Regions from separate parts of the Streptomyces sp. TLI_55 genome, predicted to be linked through region 4. Evidence: riboswitches for the same ligand, from Rfam matches in the RefSeq annotation. Region 4 holds a riboswitch; each other region holds the start of a gene.
The links. Region 4 has a riboswitch for cyclic di-AMP ahead of CRP56_RS35705 (M23 family metallopeptidase). Riboswitches for the same ligand answer to the same signal wherever they lie in the genome.

Region 1 (5,269 bases), 2.1 Mb from region 4:
ACCGACGACGCAGAGCTCGGCGGGCGGGACGTCGAACTCGTTCGGCGGGACGTCCTCGTCGTGCGCACCCGTCCCGACCAGTTCCCTGACCAGGGCGTACTGGGCGTGGTTGGTGTCCTGGTACTCGTCGACCAGGACGTGCCGGAAGCGGCGGCGGTAGTGCTCGGCGACATCGGGGAACGCCCGCAGCAGGTTGACCGTCGTCATGATCAGGTCGTCGAAGTCGAGGGCGTTGGCCTCGCGCAGCCGCGACTGGTACATGGCGTAGGCCTGGGCGAGGGTCTTCTCGAAGCCGTCGGTGGCCTGGGCGGCGAAGTCCTCCTCGTCGATCAGCTCGTTCTTGAGGTTGCTGATCTTGGCGCTGAAGGACTTGGGCGGGAAGCGCTTGGGGTCGAGGTCGAGGTCACGGCAGACCAGGGCCATGAGGCGCTTGGAGTCGGCGGCGTCGTAGATCGAGAACGACGACGTGAAGCCGAGCTTCTTCGACTCCCTCCGCAGGATGCGCACGCACGCGCTGTGGAAGGTCATCACCCACATCGCGTTCGCGCGCGGGCCGACGAGCTGCTCGACGCGCTCCTTCATCTCGCCCGCGGCCTTGTTGGTGAAGGTGATCGCGAGGATCTGCCCCGGGTGGACGTTCCGCTCGGCCAGCAGGTAGGCGATGCGGTGCGTGAGCACGCGCGTCTTGCCGGAGCCGGCGCCGGCCACGATGAGCAGCGGGGTGCCGGAGTGCACGACGGCGGCCCGCTGGTTCTCGTTGAGCCCCTCGATCAGCGCGGCCGCGTCCAGGGCCGGGCGCGGGGCGCCGTCGCGGTAGTACGCGTCCCGGTCCGGCGGCACGTCGAACTTCCCGCCGAACAGATCGTCCGGAACGGTTTCCGGTCCGTGCTCGTCCTCGGGCGGCGGCGGGGGTTCCTCCTCGTGGCCCTGGGGGGCCTGGAGGTTCGCCAGGAAGCTGTCGTCAAAGAGGCCTGTCATCGCTCTCCGAGTCTAGAGCTCCCCACTGACACCCCGCCCCCGCCCCGAGAATTCGGGCCCTCTCACCCTCCAGGAACCCTCCGTCACGTTCCGTGAGAAACCGCGCGATCTTCTCCCCCGCCCGCCCAAGGTCACGAAAATGTATCGGGCCTATCGGACATCAACCTTCACAGGGGCCACACCCGTTGGCTACCGTGCCGGTCAGGCCGTACGACCCCCACCGGCGAACGTCGCCGGGCCGCGCGGCCTCCGCCGAGTCCGGTGCGCCGCATGGCAGCCGGAGCCGGGGACCCACACCGACCTTGGGGTGAATCGGCCCGCCTCCCTCTCGGGGGACGGCCGTAGGGCACACCTTCCGAACCACCCGCCCGAACCCGACAGCTAACTCGGTAGGCGGAACATGGAAGGAGTCGCCTCCCTTGGCGTCGCACGCAAGGCCACGTCCTGCGGGAACGCGCGTAGCAGGCATACGCACCCCCGCGCTCGCAACGGCCGCCCTCACCTCCGTGGCCCTGCTCTCCCAGACGGCCACCGCCGCCCCCTCGGCCGACGACAAGCCGAGCCTGGAGGAAGTCGAGAAGAAGGTCGACGACCTCTACCGGCAGGCGGAGTCGGCGACCGAGAAGTACAACTCGGCCAAGGAGAAGACCGCCACGCAGCGCAAGGAGGTCGACACCCTCCTCGACGACGTCGCCCAGCGCACCCAGAAGCTCAACGAGGCCCGCGAGGAGCTCGGTTCCTTCGCCGCGGCCCAGTACCGCACCGGTGCCTCCGCGCCCGACACCGCGACCTTCCTGCTCGCGGACACCCCGCAGGACTACTTCGACCAGACGCAGCTGATGGGCCGCATGACGGACCGCCAGAAAGGCGCGGTCGACGACTACATCAGCGCGCAGTCCGCGACGATGAAGAAGCGCCAGGAGGCCACCAAGAGCCTCGAGACGCTCACCGACTCGCAGGCCGACCTGAAGACCGCCAAGGCGACCGTCCAGCGCAAGCTCTCCGCCGCGCGCGAGCTGCTGTCGCAGCTGACCGCCGAGGAGAAGGCGCGGCTCGCGGCGATCGAGAAGAAGAAGCGGGAGGAGGCCGCCCGCAAGGCCGCGGAGCTGGCCGAGCAGCAGAAGGCGGCGGAGCAGAAGGCGAGCCCCTCCCCCTCCGAAACCACCCAAACCACCCAAACCGCCGACTCCTCCTACGCCACCAAGGCCGACAAGGCGCTCGCCTTCGCCCGCGCGCAGGTCGGCAAGCCGTACGTCTGGGGCGCCACCGGCCCCGGCTCCTACGACTGCTCCGGCCTCACCCAGGCCGCCTGGAACGCCGCCGGCATCTCCCTCCCCCGCACCACCTACGACCAGGTGAACTTCGGCACCACGGTCTCCCTCGCCAACGCGCAACCCGGTGACCTGGTCTTCTTCTACGACGACGTCTCCCACGTCGGCCTCTACATCGGCAACGGCATGATGATCCACGCGCCGAAGCCGGGGGCGTACGTCCGCGAGGAGTCGATCTACTACGACGGCGAGTCGGCGATCCACAGCGTGGTGCGCCCGGCCTAGGCTTCGCGCCCCCGCACCCCCGCGCTCTTTTCTTCACGCCCGCGCGCGTGCCCCGCTCTCAACCCCCCGCGCGCTCCTTAGCATCACTTTCATGCCCGAGACGCCCCATACCTCCCCCCTCCGCACCTGGTGGGCGCAGCGCCCGCCCGCCGCCGGTTCCGCGGTGATGGCGACCGGCATCCTGTCGGTCGCCCTGCACCTGACGGGGTACGAGGTGATGTCCCGCATCGCCCTGGTGCTGGCGTGCGTGGCCTGGGTGGTGCTGGCCGCCGACTTCGCCGTACGACTACTGCGGGAGCGGTCGCGCTGGGTGGCGGAGGCCGAGACGCCGGGCGCGCTCACGGCGATCGCGGCGACCACGGTGCTCGGCACCCGCTTCTCCGCCCTGGGCTGGCAGCGGCTCGCCGAGGCGCTGCTGGCGCTGGCGACGGTGCTGTGGCCGGTGCTGGTCGTGCTGGTCATGGGGCACTGGAAGCGGCGGATGCCGGGCGCGGTGTTCCTGATCTGCGTGGCGACGCAGGGCCTGGCCGTGCTCGGCGCGACGCTCGCGGGCGCGATCTCGACGGCGTGGCTCGCGCACGCGGCGCTGGTGCTGTTCTGGCTGGGCCTGGTCTTCTACGGCCTCGCCCTGGCCCACTTCGATCTGCGCCAGGTGGCGACGGGCGCCGGGGACCAGTGGGTGGCCGGCGGGGCGATGGCCATCTCGGCGCTGGCGGGGTCGAAGCTGATCGCGGCCGACAGCGCGAGCCTGTACCTGTGGAACGCCGACGACCGAGGCGTCCTTCGCGCGGTCACCGTAGCTCTGCTGATCCTCGACCTGTCCTGGTACGTCGTCCTGCTGGTCGCCGAGTTCGGGTGGCCGCGTCCGCACTACGACGTCCGCCGCTGGGCGACGGTGTTCCCGATGGGGATGACGTCGGCGGCGACCCTGGCCGTCGCCACCGCGCTCGACGTGTCCTGGCTGAAGACGCCGGGTCAGGTGCTGCTGTGGATCGCGGTGGCGGCGTGGCTGGCGGTGGCGGTAGGTGCCGTGGCGTCGGCCCGAGCCGGGATCAAAGCCGAGGAATCTCCCCTCACGTCCACAGCACCGCGATGAAGATGTTGGCCACGGTCAGCGCGCCGACCAGCCCGAACAGTCCCTTCTCCACCTTCTCGTCGTCCCTCTTGACGTAGACGAGCCCGAGGATCACGACCAGCAGCGCCAGCTTCACGCCGATCTTGACGTTGTTGACGTGCTGGTCGTCCGCCTGGTTGAGGCCGACCAGGATCGCGCCGGTGACCAGCATGGTCAGCGCGCCGTGCAGCATCGCGGGGACGAAGCGGGCGGTGCCCTGCCCCATCGCCTTCATCTGCGTGAGGAAGCCGCCGAGCAGCGAGGCGATGCCGATGATGTGCAGGCCGACGAAGAGATGGATGAGTACGTCCATGGCCCCGGAGCCTAATCAGGCCACGCCCCACCCCAGCACACCGCCCCCGCCTCCCCTCTCCCTGCTGTCCCCACGGGATGGTGCATATATGCGCCATAGCACCCCACCACCCCCGCCTGCTCCGGAATCCGCAGTTCGGTCAGCACTCCACGTGAAGCGAAATGCGCAGCGCAGGGATCACGCTCACATGCGGACACGCACCGGTCCCGTCAGACCAGTTCCGCGCAACCCGTTACCCCCACGACACACACAGGTTTAGCGTCCTCCACCAGGTGACCGGCTCCCCACCGCCGCCCGGGCCAGGGGCGGCAGTCGATCACCACCGCCGAGAAGGTCCGGCGGCGGCCCGCTCCCCCTGTGCGGGCCGCCGCCGGACGCGTCACCGCCCCGGGCGGCCGTACGACGCTCCCCCTGGCGTCGGCACGGCCGGTGACGGCCCGGGGCGGCCCTCCGGTCCTCCGGACCAGGCGGTAGCTCGTACGGTACGAAAGGACGTGCAGTCCAGGTGGCAGCGCACCGCAAGCCCAGGCAGCGCTCGGTAGGCGGCAACACGGCCCGTACAGCGGCGACGATCGCCCTGGCGGGCGCGGCGACCGCGACGGCATTCGACGGGACCGGGCACGCCGAGCCGAACCTGACACCGGCTCAGGTGAAGGCGAAGGTGGACAAGCTGTACCAGGAGGCGGAGGCCGCCACCGAGAAGTACAACGGCGCGAAGGAGAAGGCGGACGCGGCCGAGGAACGGCTGAAGACGCTGCGCGACGAGGCGGCACGCAAGACGGACAAGCTCAACTCGGCGCGGGACGCGCTGGGTTCGATGGCGGCGGCGCAGTACCGGGAGGGCGGCCTGGACCCGTCCGTCCAACTGGCGCTGTCCTCCGACCCCGACCACTACCTCGACAGCGCGGAGTTCGTGGACCGCGCCGGCACGCGCCAGGCGGCATCGGTGGCGAGCGTCCGCAGACAACTGCGCGAGATCGAACAACTCCGAGGCGCGGCCCACATCGAGCTAGCGTCGCTCAAGTCCCGCCAGGCGGAACTGAAGCGCCACAAGAAGACGATCACGGCAAAGCTGGACGCGGCGCGCCGCCTGCTGTCCCAACTCCCGCCGGAGGATCGGACGTCGGATGTCCAGCGCGCATCCCGGGACGCGTCCACGGGCGACGCCCGCGCCCCCCTGACCCCCACCACCGCGGGCAACGTGCCGGCCTCCAACTCCCGCGCCGCAGCGGCGGTCTCCTACGCCTACTCCAAACTCGGCAGCCCCTACGTCTGGGGCGCCACCGGCCCCGACGCCTTCGACTGCTC
Region 2 (5,269 bases), 2.3 Mb from region 4:
GTTGTACAAGCTCCTCGACTTCAACCCCCGCATGGGCGCCCAGTTCCGGCTCTTCGAGAACGAGTCGGGGGTGGACGTCGTCCGCGCCATGCACCTCGATCTGACCGGCCGCTCCGTTCCGGAGGGGGAACAGCGGGCCGGGCACCGGTACATCGTGGAGAACATCGACCTGCCCGCCCTCCTCGCCTACCGCCGCAGCGGCTATACGACGCCGCACGCGCCGGGGCGGGCGAGCGGGACCGAGCTGGCCTGGTTCGCGGGTGACGACCCGCTGCCGTTCCTCACGATGCTCGCGCGCTTCGTACGACCGGGCGCGAAGCACCTGTACCAGCTGTGGCGGACCAACCACCGCGGCGCCGCCGCCCATTGAGAAACCAAAGGCACCAACAGCACCACCACGAAGTGACGAAGTGACGTCCTGGGGAGGGACTTCGTGATCCGACCAGTCGCAGTCATCGGCGCCGGGCCCTACGGGCTGTCGACCGCCGCACATCTCAGGGCCCGCGGCATCCCTGTCCGTGTCTTCGGCGAACCCATGGTGAGCTGGCGCGACCACATGCCCGCCGGCATGCTCCTCAAGTCCACCCCGGTGGCCTCCAGCCTCGACGCCCCGCAGCCGGGCCACACCCTGGTCGACTACTGCGACGCGGCGGGCATACCGCGGCTGGTGACGGACGAGGACATCATCCCCGTGGAGACCTTCATCGCCTACGGCGAGTGGTTCCAGCAGAAGCTGGTGCCCGAGCTGGAGCGGGTGCGGGTCGTGTCCGTGGACCGCGACAAGAGCCAGGGCTTCGCACTGAAGCTGGATTCGGGCGAGTCGTTCAGCGCCCGCGCGGTCGTCGTCGCCACCGGCCTGTCGGGGCTCGCGCAGCTGCCCCCGGAGCTGACCCTGCCCGACGGACCCAGCCCGACCGGCCCCGTCTCCCACAGCTCCCAGCACCACGACCTCAGCCGCTTCTCCGGCCGCGAGCTCATCGTCGTCGGGGCCGGTCAGTCGGCGCTGGAGACGGCGGCCCTCGCGGCGGAGGCCGGCGCCCAGGTCAGGGTCGTGGCGCGCGGCCGGGGCAGCGTCGCCTTCGGGGCCCCGCCCTGGAAGCAGCCCCGGCTGCGCCCGGAGTCCCCGTTCGGCCGCGCCTGGTCCCTGTGGGCGCTCAGCTACTACCCCCACCCCTACCGCCGCCTCCCGGAAGGAGCCCGCCACTACCTGGTCCGCCGCGTCCTCGGTCCACTCGGCGCCTGGTGGCTGCGCGACCGCTTCGAGGACAAGGTCCGGGTCAGCGAGGTCCGCCGCGTCCTCAAGGCCGACACCGCGGCCGGCCACCCGTCACTGTCCGTCCTCACCCACACCGGCCGCACCGAACGCCTGGCCGCCGACCACGTCATAGCCGCGACCGGCTACCGCGTCGACGTCGCCGCGATGGACTTCCTCGGCCCTGAACTGCGCACCCGGCTCGCGGTCAGCCGCGGCGCGCCCAGGCTCGGCGCCGGATACGTCTCCTCGGTGCCGGGCCTGTACTTCACGGGCCTGCCGTCGGCGTCGTCGTACGGACCGGTGATGCGCTTCGTGTGCGGCACGGAGTTCGCCTCACCGCGGCTGGCGCGGCATCTGGCGGCGGCCCACGGGTAGGGCCGACGGATCAGATCTCCCCGGACTCCCGCAGCCACGCCATGAACTCCTCGATCAGCTCCGGCGGGTTGGCGTACTCCGTCGCGTGGGCCTCCCAGCCGGGGCGGTCCATGTCGAAGACGACGACGGGGAGTTGGCGGCCGAGGGTCTTCTCGATCACTCCGTCGGCGTGGAGGTGGCGGGCGAGGTCGATGACGGCGTCCTGGAAGTGCCGGCGGAGGAGGTCGGTGCGGGCGCGGAGGTCGTCGTCGTCCAGGACCCGGTCGAGGTCGAACTCGCCGTCGTACCAGACACCGAGTTGCTTGACCTCTTCCACGTACACCCGGCTGCCCACCGGATCCTCGGGGACGTTGCCGAGCATCTCGAAGCCGTCGAGGAGCCAGTAGGCGTAGTTCCAGCGGACCTCGCCCTCGTCACCCGGGTACGTCTCCCGCTCGTACTGGCTCTCGGTGTTGTAGCCGATGGCCACGTACGGGTGGCGGTCGTCGTCGTCGAGGCGCCAGATGCGGAAGGACAGGGCGTAGATCTCGGGCTTGAGCTGCTCGGGGAAGCGTTCGAGGATGCCGGCCGCGGCGGTCCGCAGATGGCTCAGGAAGGTCTCCGGGTGATCGGTCACCCCGCGAGCATCTCACCCACAGGCCGACGCAACCGGTGGTGCGCGGTGCCCCGCCGACTCCCAACCGGAGCCGGTGTCAACGGATGTGAAAGGTGCGGCCGTCCGGTTCGCGTCGAGTCGGTGGGGGATTCCATCCGTATTCTCTGATCATGGCCGCACCCACCGCATATTCACTCGTCGCCACCGACCTCGACGGAACCCTCCTCCGAGGCGACGACACGCTCTCCGACCGGTCGCTCGCCGCACTCGCGCGGGTGACGTCGGCCGGGGCCCGGCATCTGGTGGTGACCGGCCGACCGGCCCCGAGAGTGCGGCCGCTCCTCGACGACCTCGGCAGCACCGGGCTCGCGGTGTGCGGGCAGGGTGCGCAGGTCTACGACGCCGGCGCGGACCGTCTGCTGTGGTCGGTCACCCTGGACCGGGAGTTGGCCGAGACCGCGCTCGGCAAGATCGAGGCCGAGGTGGGGCAGGTGTATGCGGCCGTGGACCAGGACGGGGTCGACGGGCTCACGCTCATCGAGCCGGGGTATCTGATGCCGCACCCGACCCTGCCCGCCGTGCGGGTGGGCCGCCGCGACGACCTGTGGTGCGAGCCGATCAGCAAGGTGCTGCTGCGCCACCCGGCCCTGTCCGACGACGAGTTGGCGGCGACCGCGCGCGGAGTCGTCGGTTCCCTCGCGACGGTGACGATGTCGGGCCCCGGCACCGTCGAACTCCAGCCATGCGGCATCACCAAGGCGACGGGCCTCGCGCTGGCAGCCGAGCACCTCGGCCTGGGGTCGCGGGACACGATCGCCTTCGGTGACATGCCCAACGACATCCCCATGTTCGACTGGGCGGCCCACGGCGTCGCGATGGCCAACGCCCACCCCGAACTCAAGGCCGTGGCCGACGAGGTGACCTTGTCGAACGAGGACGACGGCATCGCCGTCGTCCTCGAAAGACTCTTCAACTAGCCCTCGGCGAGAGGCTGGACGACCGGACCTCAGTACGCGCCGTACACGTTGTCGATCGAGCCGTAGACCGCGGCCGCGTAGTTGCAGGCCGCGGTGATGTTCGCGACCGGGTCGTAGGAGTCCCACGACGTGCCGGCCACGTGGTACGCGTTGAACGTCGGGTCGATCACCTGGAGCAGGCCCTTGGAGGGCGTGCCCGCGGCGGCGTTGGAGTCCCAGTTGTTGATGGCGTACGGGTTGCCCGAGGACTCACGGATGACGTTGCGGTAGATGCCGTCGTACGTGCCGGGAATGCCGTTCTGCGCCATGACCTGGAGCGAGGCGCGGATCCAGCCGTCGAGGGTGTCGGAGTAGCCGAGCGAGGTGGCGGTGACCGTGGTGGTGGTGGCCGCGGACGCGGTGGTCGCGCCGACGACGGGGAAGGCGAGTGCGGCGACGGCGGCACCGGTGACGGCGAGCTTGCGGGACAGACGCATGACGAAGTTCCTCTCCGGCGCCTGCGAGGTGAGCTGTCGGGTTCGGGCGGGAGCTGCCCGGCCATGCCCGAGAAGGCATGACTTCACCCCGAGCCGTACCGGTATGTCCGAAGACGTCCGGCCCGGCGACTTACCTGGGTCCCCCGCTCCTGCCGTGAAGTTCTCTGAGTGAGGTGAGCGGTCTACGGGCGGCGGCAGGATTCGGCGTCCGCCCGGGCCCGGAACGTATGCGACTGCACATGTCCGAAACAAGTACCGGATTCACAGATCGCACCTGTTGACCTTGGTGTCCGGCTTGTGCGCCCCGGAATTCCGGGGTTTTCGGACAAGGTGAGGGCAGGGTGAAGTGAGCCAACTCACCGTCGAGAACGAGAACGGCAAATCGGGCAATAAACCCTCAACTGGCGGTTAACCGGCGCTTCGTGGAATCCGCTTCTCCCAGGTCCGGTGGAAGACCACCTCGCCGCCCTCGCTGCAGATCACCTCGTTGGAGGTCAGGAACGCGGTCGCCTCGCAGGTGATCTCCGAGCGGGTGCGGACGGTGGTGTCCCAGCCCAGCTCCGGCCGGTGCAGCCGGATCGACCAGACCGAGCGGGCGCGGGCCGACAGCGGGTCCGACTCCTGGATCGTGTACGTCTCCAGTGCGTCCTCGGTGAACTCCAGGCCGTCGGGGTAGAAGCGGGTGCCGCCGTAGCGCGGGTCGACCTCCAGCCGCCACTCGCCCTTGGCGACATCCCGTACGACCAGCCGCTCGGGGCGGGGCTCGTCGAGGGTGGCCGGGTAGTTCACGCCCAGGGGTTCCGACTGCTCGGGCTCGCCGAAGCCGATGCCGGTGTCCGAGTCCACGTCATGTGTCCTGACCGGCAGTTCGAGGAAGCTGCCGGCCGGGTCCAGCGTGAAGCCGGCCTCGGACTCGGGCTGCGGCCAGATCCACGGCCAGTACGCGGAGGAGACCGCGAGCCGGATGCGGTGCCCGGGCGGGAAGACATGCCCGATGCCGTTCAGCTCGAAGACGACCTCCCCGCTCGCCCCCGGCTCCCACGGCACCGCCCGGTCCCGCCCGTGCCGGGCCGACAGGTTCAGCACGCCCCGGGTGACCAGCGTCGACGACCCGTCCGGCGCCACATCGCACAGCCGTGCGATCACCTGTCCGCGCGGCACCTCGCACGTCACCCGCAACCGCACCCGGGGCCGCCCCAGCACCCATGTCTCCTCACCCACCGCGAACTCGAAGCAGGCCGACCGGGCGTCCTCCTCCCGCTGATCCGGCGGCAGATCGGCGTCGTTCCCGAACGGGAAGAAACGCCCGGCGTCCACGCCCGTGTGCTGCGGGGAGCGGACGAGGACAGGGGCGCCCTGGAGGCCGTACGAGACCGTCGTGACGTGCGGGGAGGGCCAGGCCGGCTCGCCGACCCAGCGGCCGGGGAGCGTGTCGTAGACCGTGGCGGGGCGGTGGGAGTCGCTGATCCAGGACCGCAGCAGGGGTTCCCGCATGACGCCGGTGTCGACGCCCTTGAGGTGCTGGTCCCACCAGCGCAGGGTCTCCTGGAGGAAGCCGATCGCCGGGCCCGGCGGCAGCCCGCGGTCGGGG
Region 3 (5,269 bases), 4.0 Mb from region 4:
GTCGGGAAAGGCGTGCCGTCGGGAAGCCGGGGGGCCGTCTCCACCACGTCCGGCTGCCCGCAGGGGCACCGGTGCGCGATGGCGCGCAGCCCGCGCGGCGGACGCCCGAGCTGCTGCTTGAAGGCCTCGACGTCGGCGTCGGTCGGCTCGGTGCGCGGGGTGGTGGGCGGGGGCGTTTGCATGCCTGTAACTGATTTCCTCTGTCGGTCTACTGGTCGGAGGCGTCGGACTTGTCGACCCCGTCCCAGACGTTCGAGTACCAGGGGCGGTCCGCCGCCCCCAGGTCGGCGCGCGACTGCTGGGCCGCGCCCGGGTCGACGACGACGAACCCCGTCTCCCCCGGCATCACATAGTGCAGCCGCTGCCGGATCTGCTGCTCGGCGTACGCGTCGTCCTGCCACCGCGCCTTGAGGTCGCGCAGCTGCTCGACGCGCTGCCGTGCCTGGTCCTGCTCCCGCTGGAGATCGGCGATGTCGGCGCGCTGGGAGACGTACTGCCTTATCGGGTACGCGAGCGCGACGATCAGCGAGCACAGCACCAGCGCGAGCAGCGCCGCGCGGCCGGTGAGCCGCGAGCGGCGGGCCTGCCGCTTGGTCTGGGAGCGGTAGACCCGGGCCGCGGTCTGCTCGCCGAGCAGCCGGATCCGGGTCGCGGTGGAGAAACGGTCCCGGTCCTTGACGGCCATCTCTCACTCCCGTTCACACGCGCGTACGTCCCCGCACACGGTACGGGACCGAGTACGGGGACGTACGTACGACTTGGCTGAGCCTTTAGCCCTTGAAGCGCGGGAACGCGCTGCGGCCGGCGTACACCGCGGCGTCGTCGAGGATCTCCTCGATGCGCAGCAGCTGGTTGTACTTGGCGACGCGCTCGGAGCGGGCCGGGGCGCCGGTCTTGATCTGGCCGCAGTTGGTGGCGACGGCCAGGTCGGCGATGGTGACGTCCTCGGTCTCGCCGGAGCGGTGCGACATCATGCACTTGAAGCCGCTGCGCTGGGCGAGCTCGACGGCGTCCAGGGTCTCGGTGAGCGAGCCGATCTGGTTCACCTTGACGAGCAGCGCGTTGGCGGCGCCGTCCTCGATACCGCGGGCCAGACGCTCCGGGTTGGTGACGAACAGGTCGTCGCCGACGATCTGGACCTTGTCGCCCAGCTTGTCGGTGAGGACCTTCCAGCCGGCCCAGTCGTCCTCGAACAGCGGGTCCTCGATGGAGACGAGCGGGTAGGCCGCGACGAGCTCCTCGTAGTACTCCGTCATCTCGGCGGCGGAGCGCTCCTTGCCCTCGAACTGGTACTTGCCGTCCTTGTAGAACTCGGAGGCGGCGACGTCGAGGGCGAGGGCGACCTGCTCGCCGGGGATGTAACCGGCTTCCTTGATCGCCTCGAGGATGAGGTCCAGGGCGGCGCGGTTGGACTCGAGGTTCGGGGCGAAGCCGCCCTCGTCGCCGAGGCCGGTCGACAGACCCTTGCTCTTCAGGACCTTCTTGAGGGTGTGGTAGACCTCGGTGCCCCAGCGCAGCGCCTCGGAGAAGGACTCCGCGCCGATCGGGGCGATCATGAACTCCTGGATGTCCACGTTGGAGTCGGCGTGCGAGCCGCCGTTCAGGATGTTCATCATCGGAACGGGCAGCAGGTGCGCGTTCGGGCCGCCCAGGTAGCGGAAGAGCGGGAGGTCGCTGGCCTCGGAGGCGGCGTGGGCGACGGCGAGCGAGACGCCGAGGATGGCGTTGGCGCCGAGGGAGCCCTTGTTGTCGGTGGCGTCCAGGTCGAACATCGCCTGGTCGATCAGCCGCTGCTCGGTGGCGTCGTAGCCGACCAGCTCCGGGCCGATCTGCTCGATGACGGCGAGGACGGCCTTCTCGACGCCCTTGCCCAGGTAGCGGTTCGGGTCACCGTCGCGGAGCTCGATGGCCTCGAAGGCGCCCGTGGAGGCGCCGGAGGGGACGGCGGCACGACCCGTGCTGCCGTCGTCGAGGCCGACCTCGACCTCGACCGTGGGGTTGCCTCGGGAGTCCAGGATTTCCCGGGCTACGACGACGTCGATGGACGGCACGAGCATCTCCTTCTTGGGATGTGACGCGGCTACGGCACTGCCGCAGCGACTCTGCGAGACGAGCCTAACCGGCTCCGGGCGATCGGCCACCGCGTGGACCGCCCCGTGGACAGAACCGATCGTAAATTGTTTCCGAACGGAACAAAGACGGTTCAAGAAACCTAGTACACAACGCGGCGCAAAAAACCCCGCTCCGGTGCGTACGGGGGAACACGCACCGGAGCGGGGAGTCTGGGGGACGGGTTCAGCCGCGAGCCCCTGATTACTTCAGGTGGAGCTGCTGACCCGGGTAGATGAGGTTCGCGTCCTCGATGATGTCCTTGTTCAGCTTGAACAGGGTCTGGTAGCCGCCCTTGACCTTGTGCTTCGCGGCGATCGAGCTGAGGGTGTCACCCTTGACGACCTTGTACTCGCCGTCGCCCTTCTTGACCTTCTTGCCGGTCGGGGTGGTGACGGTCTTCTTCGCGGCCGTGCGCTCCGAGGAGCGGGAGGCCGGCTGCTCGGAGGAGCGGGTGCTGGTGTCGCTGCCGCTCGACGAGCCGGTGGAACCGGAGGACGACGAGCTGCCGCCGTTGTAGGCGGCGCCGGACAGGCCCGTGCCGCAGACCGGCCAGGCACCCTTGCCCTGGGAGGCGAGGACCTTCTCGGCGACGGCGATCTGCTGCGCCTTGCTGGCCTGGTTGGCCTGCGGGGCGTAGGCGGTGCCGCCGTACGCGGCCCAGGTCGAGGCGGAGAACTGCAGGCCGCCGTAGTAGCCGTTGCCGGTGTTGATGGACCAGTTGCCGCCCGACTCGCACTGGGCGACGGCGTCCCACTCGGAGGCGGTGGCGGCGGAGGCGTTGCCGGCCGCCATCAGCGGGGCGGCGATGGCGACACCGGTCACGCCGGCCAGAGCGGCGGCGCGGGTGGCCTTGGACGGACGACGGTGCTTGCCCTTGCCGGAAAACAGCATGGTGGATCCCCTCACCGACGCCTGCGAGGTGAGCTGTCGGGTTCGGGCCGGTTGAGTTGCCCGGCCGCGCACCCTGCGGTGCGCGACTTAACCCCAAGCCGGTCCAGCGTGAACTGCTGGGCCCGGCGCTTACCTTGGGTCCCCCGCTCCTGCCTACGGCGCTTGACGCGACGACTGTTCCCGTACAGCCGCTGGCAGGATTCGGCGTTGCGGCAGCCGGGGCTCGTGGTGACGAGCGGTGTTGACCGTAGACACGGAACCCGCGGGATTTCAAAGACGATCAGGGCTTCTGAGACTCATCCCACACTTTCGCCAAACCGGACATTCAGCGCGAAGCATGACGTGAACTCCCGCCGGTTTTCGCCCTATTCAGCCCCTACTACAAGGGTCTGACCGGGCATGATGGCGCTCGGGTCGGCACCGATGACCTTCTCGTTCAGGGCGTAGAGCCGACGCCATCCGCCGTCGAGGCCAAGGGAGTCGGCGATGGAGGCGAGCGTGTCGCCCTCGCGGACGGCGTACGTCTTCTCGTCGGCGCTCGGTCCACGGTGCCGGCCGGTGCCGGTGCTGGCGTCGCTCTCGCTCTTGGCGTCGCCCTTGCCGTCTCCGCCGAGGGCGCCGATGTCGACGAGGCTCGAAGAGCCGCCCACTTGCCACGAGTTGTCCGATTCGGCCTCATTCGCCGGAACCGTGGGCGAGTCGTCGGGCGACTGCGAGGCGGCCGGGCCAGAGTCGGACGTGTCCGACTTGGCGGACTTGTCCACGCCGGTGGAGGCGGAGGGTGACGGCGAGGTGTCGCCGGAAGCGTCGTCCGACGAGCCGGACTCCGCGGAGTTGGGCAACCCGGATGATTCCGAGTCCGATCCGGACGTATCGGACTCCGCGCCGGAACCGGACGCCGAGGGCGAACCGGTCCCGACGCCCGTGTCGACGTCGGCCGAGCCCGAGTCCTTGCTGAGCCCGTTGAGCAGCCCACAGGCGCCCCAGACGCCGACACCCTGGTCGGCGAGGACCTTCTCGGCGACGGATATCTGCTGATTGCGGCTGGCCAGGTCGGCGCTCGGGGCGTAGTCGAGGCCGCCGTACTTCTCCCAGTTGTCCTGGGAGAGGCTGAGCCCGCCGTAGGAACCGTCACCGTTGTTCTGGCTCCAGGAGCCGTCGGTCTCGCACTTGGCGACCTTGTCCCAGGTGCCGCCGTCGGCCGCGCTCGCGCCGGTGGCGGCGAGCAGCGGGATCGCGATGGCGGAGCCGGTCACTCCGGCCGCGACGAGAAGTGCCGGAGCCTGGCGGGGGCGACGGTGACGACCGTTCCCGGAGAGCATGCGGGGACCTTTCGCGAGACAGCGGTGATCGGCGTGGCGGGTGAGTCTGGGCGCCACGCTGGTTGGTGAACGTATCGGCAGACGATCACTTGTCACAAGTTAATGCCGCGCAGATCACGTGAAGATCACAGAGGTGAGGGGAAGTCACCTTCACAATGACCAGCGTCAATGGCCGAGTTGACGCGAAGTGGGCTATGAGGTCGGCGTGAAGCGGACCATGGCGCTCTATCAGGTGCCTTATGCGGCACTTTATGAGGTCGGCGTGAACTCGACCGGCAATGTCCGCAATCCACGCATGATGAGGCCGCCGCGCCATCTCAAATCGGCCGGATCCACCGCGAGTCGGAGGTCGGGGAGCCGGGTGAGGAGCGTGGCGAGCGCGGTCTGGCCCTCCAGCCTGGCGAGCGGTGCGCCGAGGCAGTAGTGGATGCCGTGGCCGTAGCCGAGGTGCTGGTTGTCACGGCGGGAGAGGTCGAGGGTGTCGGGGTCGGCGAACCGCGCGGGGTCCCGGTCGGCGGCGGCGAGCACGACGAGGACGGGATCGCCGGGGGCGATGTCCTGCCCGCCGATGGTGAGGGGCTGGGTGGCGAAGCGCCAGGTGGCGAGCTCCACCGGGCCGTCGTAGCGCAGGAGTTCCTCGATGCCGGTCTCCAGGAGGCCGCTCTCGCCCGCGGCGAGGGAGTCCTGGAGGCGGGTGCGCTGGTCGGGGTGGGTGAGCAGGGCGTACGTGCCGTTGCCGATGAGGTTCACGGTGGTCTCGAACCCGGCGAAGAGCAGGATGAAGGCCATCGCCGCGGCCTCGTTCTCGGTGAGGTGCTCGCCGTGGTCGGAGGCCCGGATGAGGCCGGAGATGAGGTCCTCGCCGGGGACGGGGTCGGCGGGCAGGCTCTCGCGCTTGCGGTGGATGAGCTCCAGCAGATAGCCGCGCATCTTCTTCACCGACC
Region 4 (5,269 bases):
TGGGACTTCAACCGCTGCTTCACCGACGCGGGCTGGCCCGGCGAGGCCTATCCGCAGCGGCTGTGGGTCGACCATGTGCACGCCTTCTACGCCCTGTTGGACCGGCTGCGGGCCGCTCACCCCGGTGTCGCCTTCGAGTCCTGCTCGGGCGGTGGCGGCCGGATCGACCTCGGCGTGATGAGCCGCACGGACCAGGTGTGGACCTCCGACAACACCGACCCCCTCGACCGGCTCGCCATCCAGCACGGCTTCAGTCAGATCCACCCCGCGCGCGTGATGGCGGCCTGGGTCACCGACAGCCCCAACACCCAGCTCAACGGGCGGGTCAGCTCGCTGCGCTTCCGGTTCGTCAGCGCCATGGCGGGGGTGCTCGGCGTCGGCGGTGACCTCGCGGAGTGGACCGAGGAGGAGCTCGCAGAGGCCCGCGAGTGGGTGGAGCTCTACAAGGACATCCGGCCGCTCGTGCAGCGCGGCGACCAGTACCGGCTGCGGGCGCCGCAGGGTGACGGCCTGAGCGCCGTGCAGTACGTCCTCGGGGACGAGACCGTCGTCCTGGCCTGGCTCCAGTCGCAGCGGTACGGCGAACCCGTTCCGGCGCTGCGGCTGCGCGGCCTCGACCCCACCGCCGCGTACGAATGCCGCGAAACGGGCGAAATTTACAGAGGTGCCGTATTGCTGCATCACGGTCTGCGGGTGGGATTGCGGGGCGATCTGGATGCGGCAGTTCTACGGCTGCGTCGCATCTGAGCTTTCTGTCCGAATTGGCAGCTTCCATAGCTTTCATTCCAACTCGCTCTGGAATTAGGGAAGCTGTGAAAACGGCACGTGAGCAGCGTCATATCGGTGACCCTGAGTCGTCCGTCATGTTCACGTAATTCGCGTTCAAAATCTGGGTGATTGCGTTTCCGGAAGGCCCGCCGATGCACGGAGGGTGACCGTGAATTCCGCGGCGGATCAAGAGGAACGCAATCACCCTGGAACCTCTTACTTGTCCCTTTGCGTCTTCCTCGCTTACGTTCGCCACCAATCCGGACGGACGCCCAATCCTGCCGCCGACCGGAATCCGCACAACTCACCCGTGAACGGCAGGAGCGGGGGACCCACAGGTACAACCGCCTGGACCGGTCTTCCGGAACAGGCTTGGGGTTAAGTCGCACCTCGGTGCGTCCGGACATCTCCAGTCCGCACCCGACAGCTCACCTCGCAGGCGCCGGAGAGGAATTCGTCATGCCCGCGAAGGGTAAGCACCGCCGCCCCAAGTCCCAGCGGCTCACCCGCTCGATCGCCGTCGCCGGAACCGGTGGCGCCGCACTCGCCCTGCCTCTGATGGGGGCCGCCGGCGCTCACGCGGCCACCGGCCAGTCCGTGGCGCAGTCGGTTTCGGAAAAGGCCGTCCGGTCCGTTCCGGTCGCCGCGAAGACGGCGACCGAGAAGGCCACGCAGAAGAAGGACGCCGCGAACACCGCGACCGTGCGCACCTATTCGGTGAAGGCCGGCGACTACCTCTCGAAGATCGCCGACGAGCAGAACGTCACCGGCGGCTGGAAGAAGCTGTACTCGGACAACCGCGAGGCCGTCGGTTCCGACCCCTCGCTCATCCACCCCGGTCTGAAGCTCACGCTGGGCAAGAAGGCAGCGGCGAGCACCGAGAAGTCCGCCGACACCTCCGGCGGCACGCAGAAGTCGTCCTCCTCCTCGTCGTCGGAGAAGACGACCGCCACCCAGAGCAGCGAGACGACCAGTTCCAGCGGCTTCACCCTCCCGGTCTCCGGCGCCACCGTCGGCACGGGCTACCACGTGGCCGGCAGCATGTGGTCCAGCGGCTACCACACGGGCGTCGACTTCGTCGTCCCGACCGGCACCCCGCTGAAGGCCGTGGGCGCGGGCACCGTCGTCTCCGCCGGCTGGGGCGGCGCGTACGGCAACCAGGTCGTCATCAGGCTCGCCGACGGCTACTACGCGCAGTACGCCCACCTGTCGGCGCTCTCGGTCTCGGCCGGCCAGACCGTCACCGAGGGGCAGCAGGTCGGCCTCTCCGGTGCCACCGGCAACGTGACCGGTCCGCACCTCCACTTCGAGATCCGGACGACGCCGGACTACGGCTCGGACATCGACCCGGTCGGGTACCTCCGCTCGAAGGGCGTCGCCGTCGGCTGACGCTCCCCCGATGCCACCGAAGGCCGGATCCCGATCCCCGGGTCCGGCCTTCGGTGTGTGGTCTTGCCGTTTCATGATCGGTTCATTGCGGTCTTGTGGCGCGGCTGCCCAAAGCGTCGACAGGGAGGCGAGGGTGGGACCACAGTGATCTCCGAAGCGATGCAAGCGCTTTCTGTCCGTCATGGCATCCGCACCCGCATCCGGAGGTCCCCGTGCCCGGCGTCGACCGACGCACCGTCATCAAGGGCGCCGCAGCCGCGGCCGCCGCGGCCCAGTTCTCCTGGGCGCTGTCCCGCACCGCCGCCGCGGCGGACGCCGACGCCACCGAACTGCACTGGCTGGAGGGCTCGGCGCCCGACGTCCACGCCAGCACCGCCTGGGGTGTGCCGTGGGCGCGCGGCGCGTACCGGCCCGAGCAGTCCTTCCGGCTGACGACCGCCGCGGGCGACGACGTCCCCGTCCAGAGCTGGGTCACCGGCTACTGGCCCGACGGCTCGGTGAAGTGGACGGCACACGCCCTCGCGCCGGGCGCACCGAAGGCCTCCGCCTACAAGCTGGCGGCGGGCACCCCGGCCGCGCCGGAGCAGCGGGTCACGGTCACCCGGTCCGCGGGCCGCGTCGAGGTGTCGACCGGCGTCATCACGGCCGTGTTCGGTGCCAAGGGCTCCGACACCGTCGTACGGAGTGTGCGGCGCGGGTCGGCCGAGATCGCCCGGAACGGCAAGCTGGTCGCCCTGCGGCAGGAGTCGGTGCGGGAGGGCGCGGACGTCTCGCACTTCGCCGGCCGGGTCGAGAAGGTCGAGGTGGAGCAGGACGGTCCGGTCCGGGCCGTCGTCCGCGTCGAGGGCCGACACCGCGACGGCGGGCGGGCCTGGCTGCCGTACACGCTGCGCTTCTCCTTCTTCGCCGGTGCCGACTCCTTCCGTCTCGTGCACACCTTCGTCTGGGACGGCGAGCAGACGCCGGGCTCGGACCAGGGGGACTTCCTGCGCGGTCTGGGCGTCCGCTTCACCGTGCCGCTGAGCGACCGGCCCTACGACCGCCATGTGCGGTTCGCCGACTCCGGGGGCGGTCTGTTCAGCGAGGCCGTCCAGGGCATCACCGGACTGCGCCGCGACCCCGGGGCGGCGGTCCGCGCGGCCCAGATCGCCGGTGAGCGGCTGCCCGACATCTCGACCTGGGACCCCCGAGTCGCCGACCGCCTCGCCTACATCCCGACCTGGGGCGACCACACCCTGACCCAGCCCAATGCCGACGGCTACACCGTCCGCAAGCGCACCAAGGCGGGCTACGGCTGGATCCACGCCGCGGCCGGCCGCCGGGCCGGAGGCCTCGGTTACGTCGGCGGCGCGAGCGGCGGACTCTCCTTCGGTCTGCGGGACTTCTGGCAGCGCCACCCGGCCCAACTGGACGTGCGCGGAGCGGCGGGAGACGCCGCCGAGGCCACCGTATGGCTGTACTCGCCGGAGGCCCAGCCGCTCGACCTGCGCTTCTACCACGACGGGTTGGGGCAGGACACGTACGAGGAGCAGTCCGACGGCGGTCTGGAGATCACGTACGAGGACTACGAGCCCGGCTTCGGCACTCCCTACGGCATCGCGCGGACGAGTGAACTGACCTTCTGGGCCGTCGAGAAGACCCCCTCCGCCGCTGTTCTCGCCGCGCAGGCCGCCGCCGTCGCGACCCCGCCGTTCCTCACCGCGACACCCCAACGACTGCACGCTGCGGGGGTGTTCGGCGACTGGGCGCCCGTCGACCGTTCCAACGCGGCGCGTGCGGCGATCGAGGACCACCTCGACGACCTGTTCGCCTACTACCGCGACCAGCGTGAACAGCACCGCTGGTACGGCTTCCTCGACTACGGCGACGTCCAGCACACCTACGACAACGACCGGCACGTCTGGCGGTACGACGTCGGCGGATACGCCTGGGACAACTCGGAGTTGGGGACCGACCTCTGGCTCTGGTACCACTTCCTGCGCACCGGGTCCGCCGAGGTGTTCCGGTTCGCGGAGGCGATGACCCGGCACACCGGCGAGGTCGACGTCTACCACCTCGGCAAGTGGGCGGGCCTCGGCACCCGGCACGGCGTGCAGCACTGGGCGGACAGCGCCAAGCAGGTCCGTATCTCCACGGCCGCCAACCGCCGCTTCCTCTACTTCCTCACCGGTGACGAACGCACCGGTGACCTGCTGTCCGAACTCGTCGACGTGGAGCGGACGTTCCTGGCGGTCGACCCGCAGCGCAAGGTCCGCACCGACGGCTACACGCCCGGCGACCGGCACGCGCTGTCGGTCGGCTTCGGCACCGACTGGGGCGGCATCTCGGCGGCCTGGCTCACCGAGTGGGAGCGGCGGGGCCCGAACGCCGAGAGGGCGAAGGGCAAGCTGGTCAACTCGCTGCGGACGATCGCCGCGCAGCCGGCTGGCTTCTTCACCGGCACGGGTCTGCTCGACGCGGACACCGGCGAGTTCGCGATCACCACGAGCACGGCCGTGAGCGTGTCCCACCTGAGTGCCGTCTTCGGCCTCGTCGAGACCAACAGCGAACTCGTGTCGCTGTTCGGCGACGAGGAGCCCGAGTTCCGCACCGCCTGGCTGAACTACGCGCAGTACTACAACGCCACCGACGCCCAGAAGAAGCAACTCACCGGCTCCACCTGGAAGTCGGCGCTGCCCGCCGCGCACTCGCGGATCACCGCCTACGCGGCCCGGCACAGGAACGACCCGACGCTCGCCACGCGCGCGTGGAAGGAGTTCTACACCGGCAGCGACACCTACTTCCCGTCCAACGACTGGAACCCGGTGACGATCACGACGCCGGCCGTGCTGCGGACGACCGAGGAGATCCCCTGGATCTCCACCAACTCCTCGGCCCAGTGGGCGCTCGCGGCGATCCAGAACCTCGCCCTGATCGGCGATCGGATCCCGACATGAGACGTGCCGCACTGATCGCGGCGGTGGCCGCGGGCCTGGTCATGGGGGCGGTGCAGCCCGTGGCGGCCTCCGAGGACCTCGTACGGCCGGACGACCGGCGCCTCGCCTACGAGGGCCACTGGGGGCACACCGCGGAGGCGGCGGTCACCGTCAACTCCGGTTCCCGGCTCGGCTTC

Region 1: another riboswitch for cyclic di-AMP. It lies ahead of CRP56_RS26395 (C40 family peptidase); the one in region 4 lies ahead of CRP56_RS35705 (M23 family metallopeptidase).
Region 2: another riboswitch for cyclic di-AMP. It lies ahead of CRP56_RS25365 (transglycosylase SLT domain-containing protein); the one in region 4 lies ahead of CRP56_RS35705 (M23 family metallopeptidase).
Region 3: another riboswitch for cyclic di-AMP. It lies ahead of CRP56_RS17425 (LysM peptidoglycan-binding domain-containing protein); the one in region 4 lies ahead of CRP56_RS35705 (M23 family metallopeptidase).

The regions. Positions count from the first base shown of each region.
Region 1 is NZ_OAOJ01000001.1:5,699,030-5,704,298, reverse strand. Features, by position in the region: gene pcrA (DNA helicase PcrA) at 1-978, opposite strand, end outside; cyclic di-AMP (ydaO/yuaA leader) riboswitch at 1,233-1,389, shown strand; gene CRP56_RS26395 (C40 family peptidase) at 1,398-2,534, shown strand; gene CRP56_RS26390 (tellurite resistance/C4-dicarboxylate transporter family protein) at 2,626-3,630, shown strand; gene CRP56_RS26385 (hypothetical protein) at 3,608-3,961, opposite strand; gene CRP56_RS26380 (C40 family peptidase) at 4,467-5,269, shown strand, end outside.
Region 2 is NZ_OAOJ01000001.1:5,494,134-5,499,402, forward strand. Features, by position in the region: gene CRP56_RS25345 (carboxylate--amine ligase) at 1-370, shown strand, start outside; gene CRP56_RS25350 (FAD-dependent oxidoreductase) at 434-1,630, shown strand; gene CRP56_RS25355 (hypothetical protein) at 1,641-2,246, opposite strand; gene CRP56_RS25360 (HAD family hydrolase) at 2,396-3,202, shown strand; gene CRP56_RS25365 (transglycosylase SLT domain-containing protein) at 3,232-3,678, opposite strand; cyclic di-AMP (ydaO/yuaA leader) riboswitch at 3,682-3,864, opposite strand; gene CRP56_RS25370 (CocE/NonD family hydrolase) at 4,087-5,269, opposite strand, start outside.
Region 3 is NZ_OAOJ01000001.1:3,782,659-3,787,927, forward strand. Features, by position in the region: gene CRP56_RS17410 (DUF501 domain-containing protein) at 1-182, opposite strand, end outside; gene CRP56_RS17415 (FtsB family cell division protein) at 209-685, opposite strand; gene eno (phosphopyruvate hydratase) at 771-2,057, opposite strand; gene CRP56_RS17425 (LysM peptidoglycan-binding domain-containing protein) at 2,314-3,003, opposite strand; cyclic di-AMP (ydaO/yuaA leader) riboswitch at 3,007-3,174, opposite strand; gene CRP56_RS17430 (LysM peptidoglycan-binding domain-containing protein) at 3,369-4,325, opposite strand; gene CRP56_RS17435 (cytochrome P450 family protein) at 4,575-5,269, opposite strand, start outside.
Region 4 is NZ_OAOJ01000001.1:7,813,565-7,818,833, forward strand. Features, by position in the region: gene CRP56_RS35700 (alpha-galactosidase) at 1-747, shown strand, start outside; cyclic di-AMP (ydaO/yuaA leader) riboswitch at 1,055-1,225, shown strand; gene CRP56_RS35705 (M23 family metallopeptidase) at 1,228-2,157, shown strand; gene CRP56_RS35710 (exo-rhamnogalacturonan lyase family protein) at 2,370-5,093, shown strand; gene CRP56_RS35715 (GDSL-type esterase/lipase family protein) at 5,090-5,269, shown strand, end outside.